One region of the Spartinivicinus marinus genome, then DNA from elsewhere that is predicted to be linked to it. Evidence: predicted binding sites of a transcription regulator. Region 1 holds the regulator's gene; the other holds the start of a gene.
The links. The regulator LexA, encoded in region 1, represses DNA repair genes until DNA is damaged. The targets are predictions, from matches to a motif close to TACTGTNTANNTANACAGTA.

Region 1 (4,000 bases):
TGGCTTGCTCAGGTTCATATTGATACAGTTCACCTAACCGACAGGGGGCGGGTAACTGAGTGTAGCCCGTTACTAGACGCTGCACCCTTCCACCTTCTTGATCAACGGTAATTAATAAATCTTGCCGTACCGCTCTAATCGACTGCACCAGTTGTATCACTTGCTGGCGATCAACAACATTACGGGCAAATAAAATCACTCCCGCAACAGCAGGCTGCGCTAATAGCCGACTCTCGTCGTCTGTTATTGTCGTTCCTGCTAAATCTACAATGACATTACCTGACATAGGATTAACCAATAGATTGCGACTACTCGTTTTCAATGATTACCTGGGTATAGACGGGCACGCTACTGAACAGCTCCACAACCTCATCATTTCGCATACGAATACACCCGTGAGAGGCTGGAATTCCCATTGGCTCACTATCAGGCGTGCCGTGAATATAAATATAACGTCGCATGGAGTCGACTTCTCCTAACCGGTTAACACCAGGTTCCTGGCCACTTAACCATAAAATGCGAGTCAAGATCCAATCACGATTAGGAAATTGCCTGGCCAGTGTCTCGTTATATATTTCACCAGTAAAACGTCGCCCTACAAAGACAGCATTTAGAGGGCAATTGCCCCCTACTTTGGCTCGAATGATATGTCGCCCCAAGGGTGTTTGATAACTCCCTTGACACTGACCAGCCCCTTTGGCAGCAGTAGACACTGAGTACCGAGTAATTAACCGATCGCCATCGCATACTCTAAGTGTTTGCTCAGCAATAGAGACATAAATAACAGGCTTACGCATATTCACTAGCTACCCATTAACGCGTCATACCTTAGCTAGCCACATATTAACTAATCTATGCGCAGTTAACTAAACCTCTAGATTGGCTGCAGGCAACTCAGCCTTCATGCCATGCGCTAAAAAGGGCACTAGCCGCTTCATGACTGCAGGAACTGATGTATGCTCATGATACTCACTTTCAGCAATGTCTCTTAACGCATCTAAACCAGACATGGTAAATGCGACAGATCCCACCATAAAGTTCACCCGCCAGAAAATTTCTACTGGCGGTAAATCAGGTGACGCCTGCACCACTAAACTCACAAAGCGCCGAAATACATCACCATAGACTTGTTCAAGGTATTTTCGCAAATGCCCTTGAGACTGGCTAAATGCTAATCCCAACAATCGCATAAATACGGAAAGATCATTCTTTCCTCGTGCTTCAACAGATAATATCTGTTGAAATAGCAAATTGAGTAGCTGCTCAGGTGTCGGTTTCTGGGCTGCTAATGATGCTTCAAATTCGTTGAGCCTAATGGTAAGTTTTTTGCAAAATGGTTCTAGGAACCGGGCAAACACGGCCTGAATCAATGCTTTTTTAGAACCAAAATGGTAATTAACTGCTGCCAAGTTAACACCTGCTTTACTGGTAATCGTCCGCAGAGATGTTTCAGCAAAGCCCTTTTCTGCAAATAACGCTTCTGCAGCATCTAGTATTCGTTCAACAGTTTCTGATTGCGCCATAGCCAATTAACATTTCTTAAAAAAGCCTTGATTCTCTGGGCCATTTTGAGTGCCCATGGAAGCTAAGGACCAATTGAGTTTAGATACAAGCAGCAAGCCAACTAATAAAATGTTCGCTTTATATTAGCCGCCTGTTGTAATCTTCAAACGTTTTGAACATACGTTTAATACGTATACAAGTCAAGCAGGCTTTACTTTTTCCTGCAAGTAAAATTAACGTCTGCTAAGTAAGGAAACACCACGTAAAAAAGACTGAAATAGTTGAAAACAGTTGAAGGTCAGTCCAAACTGGATATAATCACAGTAACTGTATAAAACCACAGCCGCTATAAAAAGCCGTTATTTTATTAAAATAGCAAGTATTCAAATAGGTATAAGGAGCCATCTCAATGGCTAAATTAACTGCTCGCCAGGCGGAAATTTTTCAATTTATTAAAGACCATATTGAAGAAACCGGCTTTCCTCCCACTCGAGCCGAAATTGCTCGACAACTAGGATTTCGTTCTGTCAATGCTGCCGAAGAACACCTCAAAGCCCTTGCTCGTAAAGGTGCTATCGAAATTATTGCCGGTACCTCCCGAGGTATTCGCATTCCCCCTGACGCCCAACAAGGTATTCCTGTAGTAGGCCAGGTAGCAGCTGGTTTCCCCATTTTAGCCGAACAAAACATAGACAACTACTGCCAGATACCAGGTAGTTTTTTTAAACCTCGTGCTGATTACTTTTTAACAGTTAAAGGCATGAGCATGAAGGATTGTGGCATTCTCGATGGTGATTTACTAGCCGTTCACAAAACAACTGATGTACATAATGGTCAAATCGTCGTTGCTAGAATTGATGATGAAGTAACCGTTAAGCGATTTGAGCGAAAAGGAGAAGTTGTTTTATTGCATCCAGAAAATAGTAATTTCAATACTATCGAAGTGAACTTACATAGCGAGAATTTTACTATCGAAGGAATCAGTGTCGGGGTGATTAGACACTAACCTTTACACGAAAGCTGAAATTTTAACTTAGTCCCCTGGGTAGCCATCTATATATGCCCCAAATTACCCAAGGGGAAATTAATTATCTAATAGCTACTACCTTTTCTTAAAAAAGCGACTTAATTTGCAGTTTTACATCTTTTTATCAACTCTGATCCACTATCTACCCTCAAGATGGTAAATACAGTGAATTAGGCCAAAGATATGGATTTTTTGTCAGTGATACACTGCAGCTGTAACTAACGAACATGACAATATTCTTTTCGAATGACTTTTTAGACGTTGTTATCGTCGCTAACTACCATCAAAGACGAGACAAGTCTGTTACTGTATGACTTGCAGTAACAATCTTTATTTATTTTATAAAGAATGCTGCTGTCGCTCATCACTTGACGCCCTTCTTTTAAAGTCATTCGTTTAACAATAAAATAGGAAATATACCCATGGAGTTTAATGGCAGTGACAATGATTCAAAACCCAACCATAGCACGCCAAATCAACCCCATCACTTCCCTTTATCGACAGACCACAATGGCTTTACGCATATTACAGAAATTATTTTATCCTCAGCCCGTATTCCACTGACATCATTTATTCCACCCATGCTGGCACAGTTGAGCCATCATGAAAAACAACGCTGGTTAACCGTCGTGTGTTCCAAACAATATCGCAACATGACCTTAAAGTGGCTTCAAGATGCCTATATTAATAATAAACAGGTCTTATTTCTTACTGCCAGCAATGAAAGCTCTATAAAAGATTTGACGTTACAGGCACTCACTCTTGGTAAAAGTCATACTGTCGTCAGTTGGCTACCAGAGCTAGATGAGACAACCTTAGCGGCTTTAGATATTGCAGCACAAGAAGGTAACTGTCATGTAATTAATATAAGACAACGCTAGTAAAACAGTTGCTTTGCACTGTCAAAAATACCCTCTGGCAATAGTAGTAAAGTAAACCTGACATTTTATTTATTGTGTGAGATAAACTTTTCCTTTAATTTATTGAAACGAGTTTCAATATTTTTATTCCCCTTCTCTTACCTAAATTTCATTTGATAATCGCACAAACGCAGGTTAATTTTTGAGTCATATCAATCTGTCATGGTTTCTTAATGTGAACTCCTTAGTAATCAAGCCTATAAATACAGTAGCTGTAATAAAGGTAGACAAAACCCAACCAACAATAGGCTTAGTGGTCAATAACAATTCATCATGACCCTGTATAAGCCAATACTACTTGTGTTGCGATGGTTTGCTATAAAAACTATGGAGAGAGATAAATGATTTCAGTTAAACATCGACTTCTTTTATCATTATTGATGAGTGTTAGCAGCTCCCCTGCGGTAGCAAGCAGTGATTCTAATGGTCCAGCCTGTGAAGGGTTTGGCCCACAAGCGCCAAGAGATATTGACCAGCTTGCAGGCGACAATAAAAGTATTTTTAGCTTAGCCCCCCACTACACAAGCATGAACCTATGCAACATTCATTT
Region 2 (4,000 bases), 1.6 Mb from region 1:
GCTTCCGCTCGCCCTGACAGACATGAATAGTTACCGCTGTCTGGTTGTCTTCAGCTGTTGAGAAAACTTGAGACTTCTTGGTTGGGATAGTTGAGTTTTTCTCAATAAGAGGCGTCATCACCCCACCCATTGTCTCAATACCCAGAGTCAGAGGCGTTACATCAAGCAGCAGTACGTCTTTAACATCACCCGCCAATACAGCAGCCTGAATAGCAGCACCCATGGCAACTGCCTCATCCGGGTTTACATCTTTACGTGCTTCTTTACCAAAGAATGCTTTGACCTTCTCTTGAACCAACGGCATCCGGGTTTGACCACCCACTAAGATAACTTCATTAATTTCAGAGATATCTAAGTCAGCATCTTTTAAAGCAATGCGGCATGGCTCAATTGACCTTTCTACCAACTCTTCAACCAAAGACTCTAATTTAGCACGAGTTACTTTTACATTAAGGTGCTTCGGTCCTGAGGCATCTGCAGTAATGTAAGGTAAATTGACATCAGTTTGCTGGCTAGAAGAAAGCTCAATTTTAGCTTTTTCTGCAGCTTCTTTTAGGCGCTGCAAAGCCAATGGGTCATTGTGCAAGTCAATACCAGACTCTTTTTTGAACTCATCAGCCAGGTAGTCGATCAAGCGTAAGTCAAAATCTTCACCACCCAAGAAAGTGTCACCATTAGTTGATAACACTTCAAATTGATGCTCACCATCTACCTCTGCAATTTCGATAATAGAAACGTCAAATGTACCGCCACCTAGGTCATATACAGCAATAGTGGAGTCACCACGTTTTTTATCTAAGCCATAAGCCAGCGCAGCAGCAGTTGGCTCATTAATAATTCGCTTTACTTCTAAGCCAGCAATACGACCTGCGTCTTTAGTCGCTTGACGCTGAGAGTCATTAAAGTATGCAGGAACGGTGATAACTGCCTCTGTTACCGTTTCACCTAAATAGTCCTCTGCTGTTTTCTTCATCTTTTTCAAAACTTCAGCAGAAATTTGTGGTGGTGCTTTCTTATCACCTTTTACTTCAACCCAAGCGTCACCGTTATCAGCCTCTACAATTTTATAAGGCACCATTTTAATGTCTTTCTGAACGACATCATCTTTAAAGCGACGGCCTATAAGACGCTTAATTGCAAATAAAGTACTATCCGGGTTAGTAACCGCCTGACGCTTTGCAGGCTGCCCTACCAGCGTTTCACCTTCATCAGTAAATGCAATAATAGAAGGGGTTGTGCGCGCACCTTCAGCATTTTCGATAACTTTTGGATCACCATCCATAATGGCGACACAAGAGTTTGTAGTTCCTAAATCAATACCAATTATTTTGCCCATTTCAACTCTCCCCTCTCTGCCATCCAACCAGCAGAGACATGAAATACTCTAGCGTTAACTCGATTATCGCTGTTTGCAGGTTGGGTAACTTTGCCAGTGATAACCACTAAATCTTGCTTTTGAATATGTGTGCTATTTAGTTAATTTCAAGCTTTTTCATCAATTTTTGTTGCACTTGCTTTAGACACAACAACCATTGCAGGGCGAACTAAGCGGCCATTTAAGGTGTAGCCTTTTTGAATAGCAGCCAACACTGTGCCAGGCTCTGCATCTTGGCTCTCTTGCATAGCCATTGCCTCATGGAATTGAGGGTCAAAAGGCTCCCCAACAGGATCAAGCTGCTCAATATTAAATTTCTTAAGAACGTCCAAAAACATCTTCAGGGTTAGCTCGATACCCTCATGCATTGCTTTGCTGGCTTCTTCTCCAGTGGGTGTTGCCGTTTCTAGTGCTCGCTCTAAACTATCAACAACTGGTAACAACTCATTTGAAAATTTATCCAAGGCAAATTTATGTGCTTTTTCAACATCCTGTTTTGCTCTTCGCTGTACATTTTGCATTTCAGCCTGCGCACGTAAGACATGCTCTTTTGCTTCATTAGCTTCTGCCAGCGCAGTACCTAACTGCTGCTGTAATGCTTCAAGAGAAGCTGCATCCTGGGCCTGTTCATCTAAAGAGCTTATTTCATCAGAACCGGCACCTAGCTCTTCAGCTTGCTGAGTATCAACTTGATCATTGCTAGCAACCTCTTCTTGCTCATTCGGTACTGACTTCTCTTCACTCATCCCAGGTCCTCCTCAAAAGTAATCATTCGCATAAGTTTTATGCCCTAAAACCTCTTACTGGTGCTATATGGGGTTAAAGGTTTAGGTTTCAACCAAGTACTAGCTTCTTTTTTTGCCACATTTTTCTTCCAAAAAAATCATCACATGACTTGACACAAATACCTGTATAAACGTATATACTGTAAAAATAAACAGTTAGCGATTTTTTGATAAGCGCTTATGTCTTTCAGCCAAGCAAAAGCTTGGCTTTTAAGAGATATAGCTTTTATTAGCTAAGAGGGCTATATACATGCTGACCCAACTCGTAATAAAAAACTTTACCATTGTCGATCAGCTAGAAATTGATATTCCCACAGGCATGACTGCAATTACCGGTGAAACAGGAGCTGGGAAATCTATCATGCTTGATGCCTTAAGTTTGGCTTTAGGGGAGCGTGCCGATTCAACTGTAGTTCGCAACGGCGCTGCTAAAGCAGAAATTCTTGCCACATTTGAGTTGAGCAACTGCGTTGAAGCGCAAACCTGGCTAAAAACCAAACAGCTTGAAAGTGAGTACGAAAATGAGTGCATTTTACGTCGAGTAATCAGCCGTGAAGGGCGATCACGCAGCTACATTAATGGCAGCCCATCCCCACTACAAGACTTACGAGAGCTTGGCAGTTTATTGCTGGAAATTCATGGCCAGCATGCACATCACTCTCTACTCAAAAAAGACTGTCATCGCCAGCTATTAGATGAGTATGGCCAGCTTACACATCTTTATCAGCAACTTGTTACCACCTATAAAAAATGGCAGCGAAAAACCCAGCAACTTGAGATTATTACACGTCAGTCCGAAGAGCAGCAGGCCAAGCAACAACTACTCGACTATCAGCTTAGCGAATTAACCTCTCTTGAGTTACATGAAGGAGAAGTAGGCGCCTTAGAAAAAGAACAAAAACTATTAAGCAATATTGACGCTTTACAACAAAACTGCCAACAAGTGATAGATATTTGTAGCGAAAGTGAATCGACCAATTTATTGCAATTACTTAATCATTCACTACAAGTGCTTTCCAGTTTAAACACTGACAACCCACAATTATTAGAAGCACAACAACTATTAATCAATGCCCAAATTCAAGTTGAGGAAGCAGAGTCTTCTTTGCAACAAGCCATTCATCAGTCACAAGCCGATCCACAGCATTTACAAGAAATAGAGCATCGACTGAGCTGCATATACGATATTGCTCGCAAACATCGCACTCACCCCACTGAACTTGTCGCATTGCAACAGCAATTAGAAAATGAATTAAATCATTTAGCAGCCTCTGATGAGTTAATCGCTGAACTGGAAACGACAACCAAACAGTTAGCTGATGAATATTTTCAGCTGGCAGTAAAACTCTCTAAAAAAAGGCAGCTAGCTGCAAATAAACTGAGCAAGGCCGTTACATCAGAAATCAATCGTTTAGGTATGCCTCAAGGTCAATTTGAGGTAAAAATAGACGCAATATCCAGCGCCAAACCATTACCCTCAGGCCTGGATAGCATTGAGTTTTTAGTAACAGCCAATCCGGGGCAATCATTAAGGCCCATTCAAAAAGTTGCTTCCGGAGGTGAATTATCCAGAATTAGTCTTGCTATTCAGGTAGTCACAGCGCAAACCAGTACAACCCCAACACTCATTTTTGATGAGGTTGACGTGGGGATTAGTGGAGGTACCGCCGAAGTGGTTGGCTCATTATTGCGCCAAATTGGCAATCAAGGACAAGTGTTGTGTGTTACCCATCTACCTCAAGTAGCTTCACAAGGCCATCATCATTTCAATGTAAAAAAAGCAATAAAAAATAATACAACATTTACTCAAATTGAAGCTCTAACCCCTACCGGGAAAGTA

Region 2: a site for LexA is predicted at 2,299-2,318, ahead of recN (DNA repair protein RecN). Genes of this name have one in related genera too.

The regions. Positions count from the first base shown of each region.
Region 1 covers NZ_JAPJZK010000001.1:5,410,846-5,414,845, reverse strand. Annotated here, with positions in the region: gene nagZ (beta-N-acetylhexosaminidase) at 1-322, opposite strand, end outside; gene OQE68_RS24255 (L,D-transpeptidase) at 309-797, opposite strand; gene OQE68_RS24250 (TetR/AcrR family transcriptional regulator) at 867-1,523, opposite strand; gene lexA (transcriptional repressor LexA) at 1,913-2,509, shown strand; gene OQE68_RS24240 (SulA-like leucine-rich domain-containing protein) at 2,953-3,411, shown strand; gene OQE68_RS24235 (delta-class carbonic anhydrase) at 3,792-4,000, shown strand, end outside.
Region 2 covers NZ_JAPJZK010000001.1:3,792,127-3,796,126, reverse strand. Annotated here, with positions in the region: gene dnaK (molecular chaperone DnaK) at 1-1,336, opposite strand, end outside; gene grpE (nucleotide exchange factor GrpE) at 1,483-2,121, opposite strand; gene recN (DNA repair protein RecN) at 2,411-4,000, shown strand, end outside.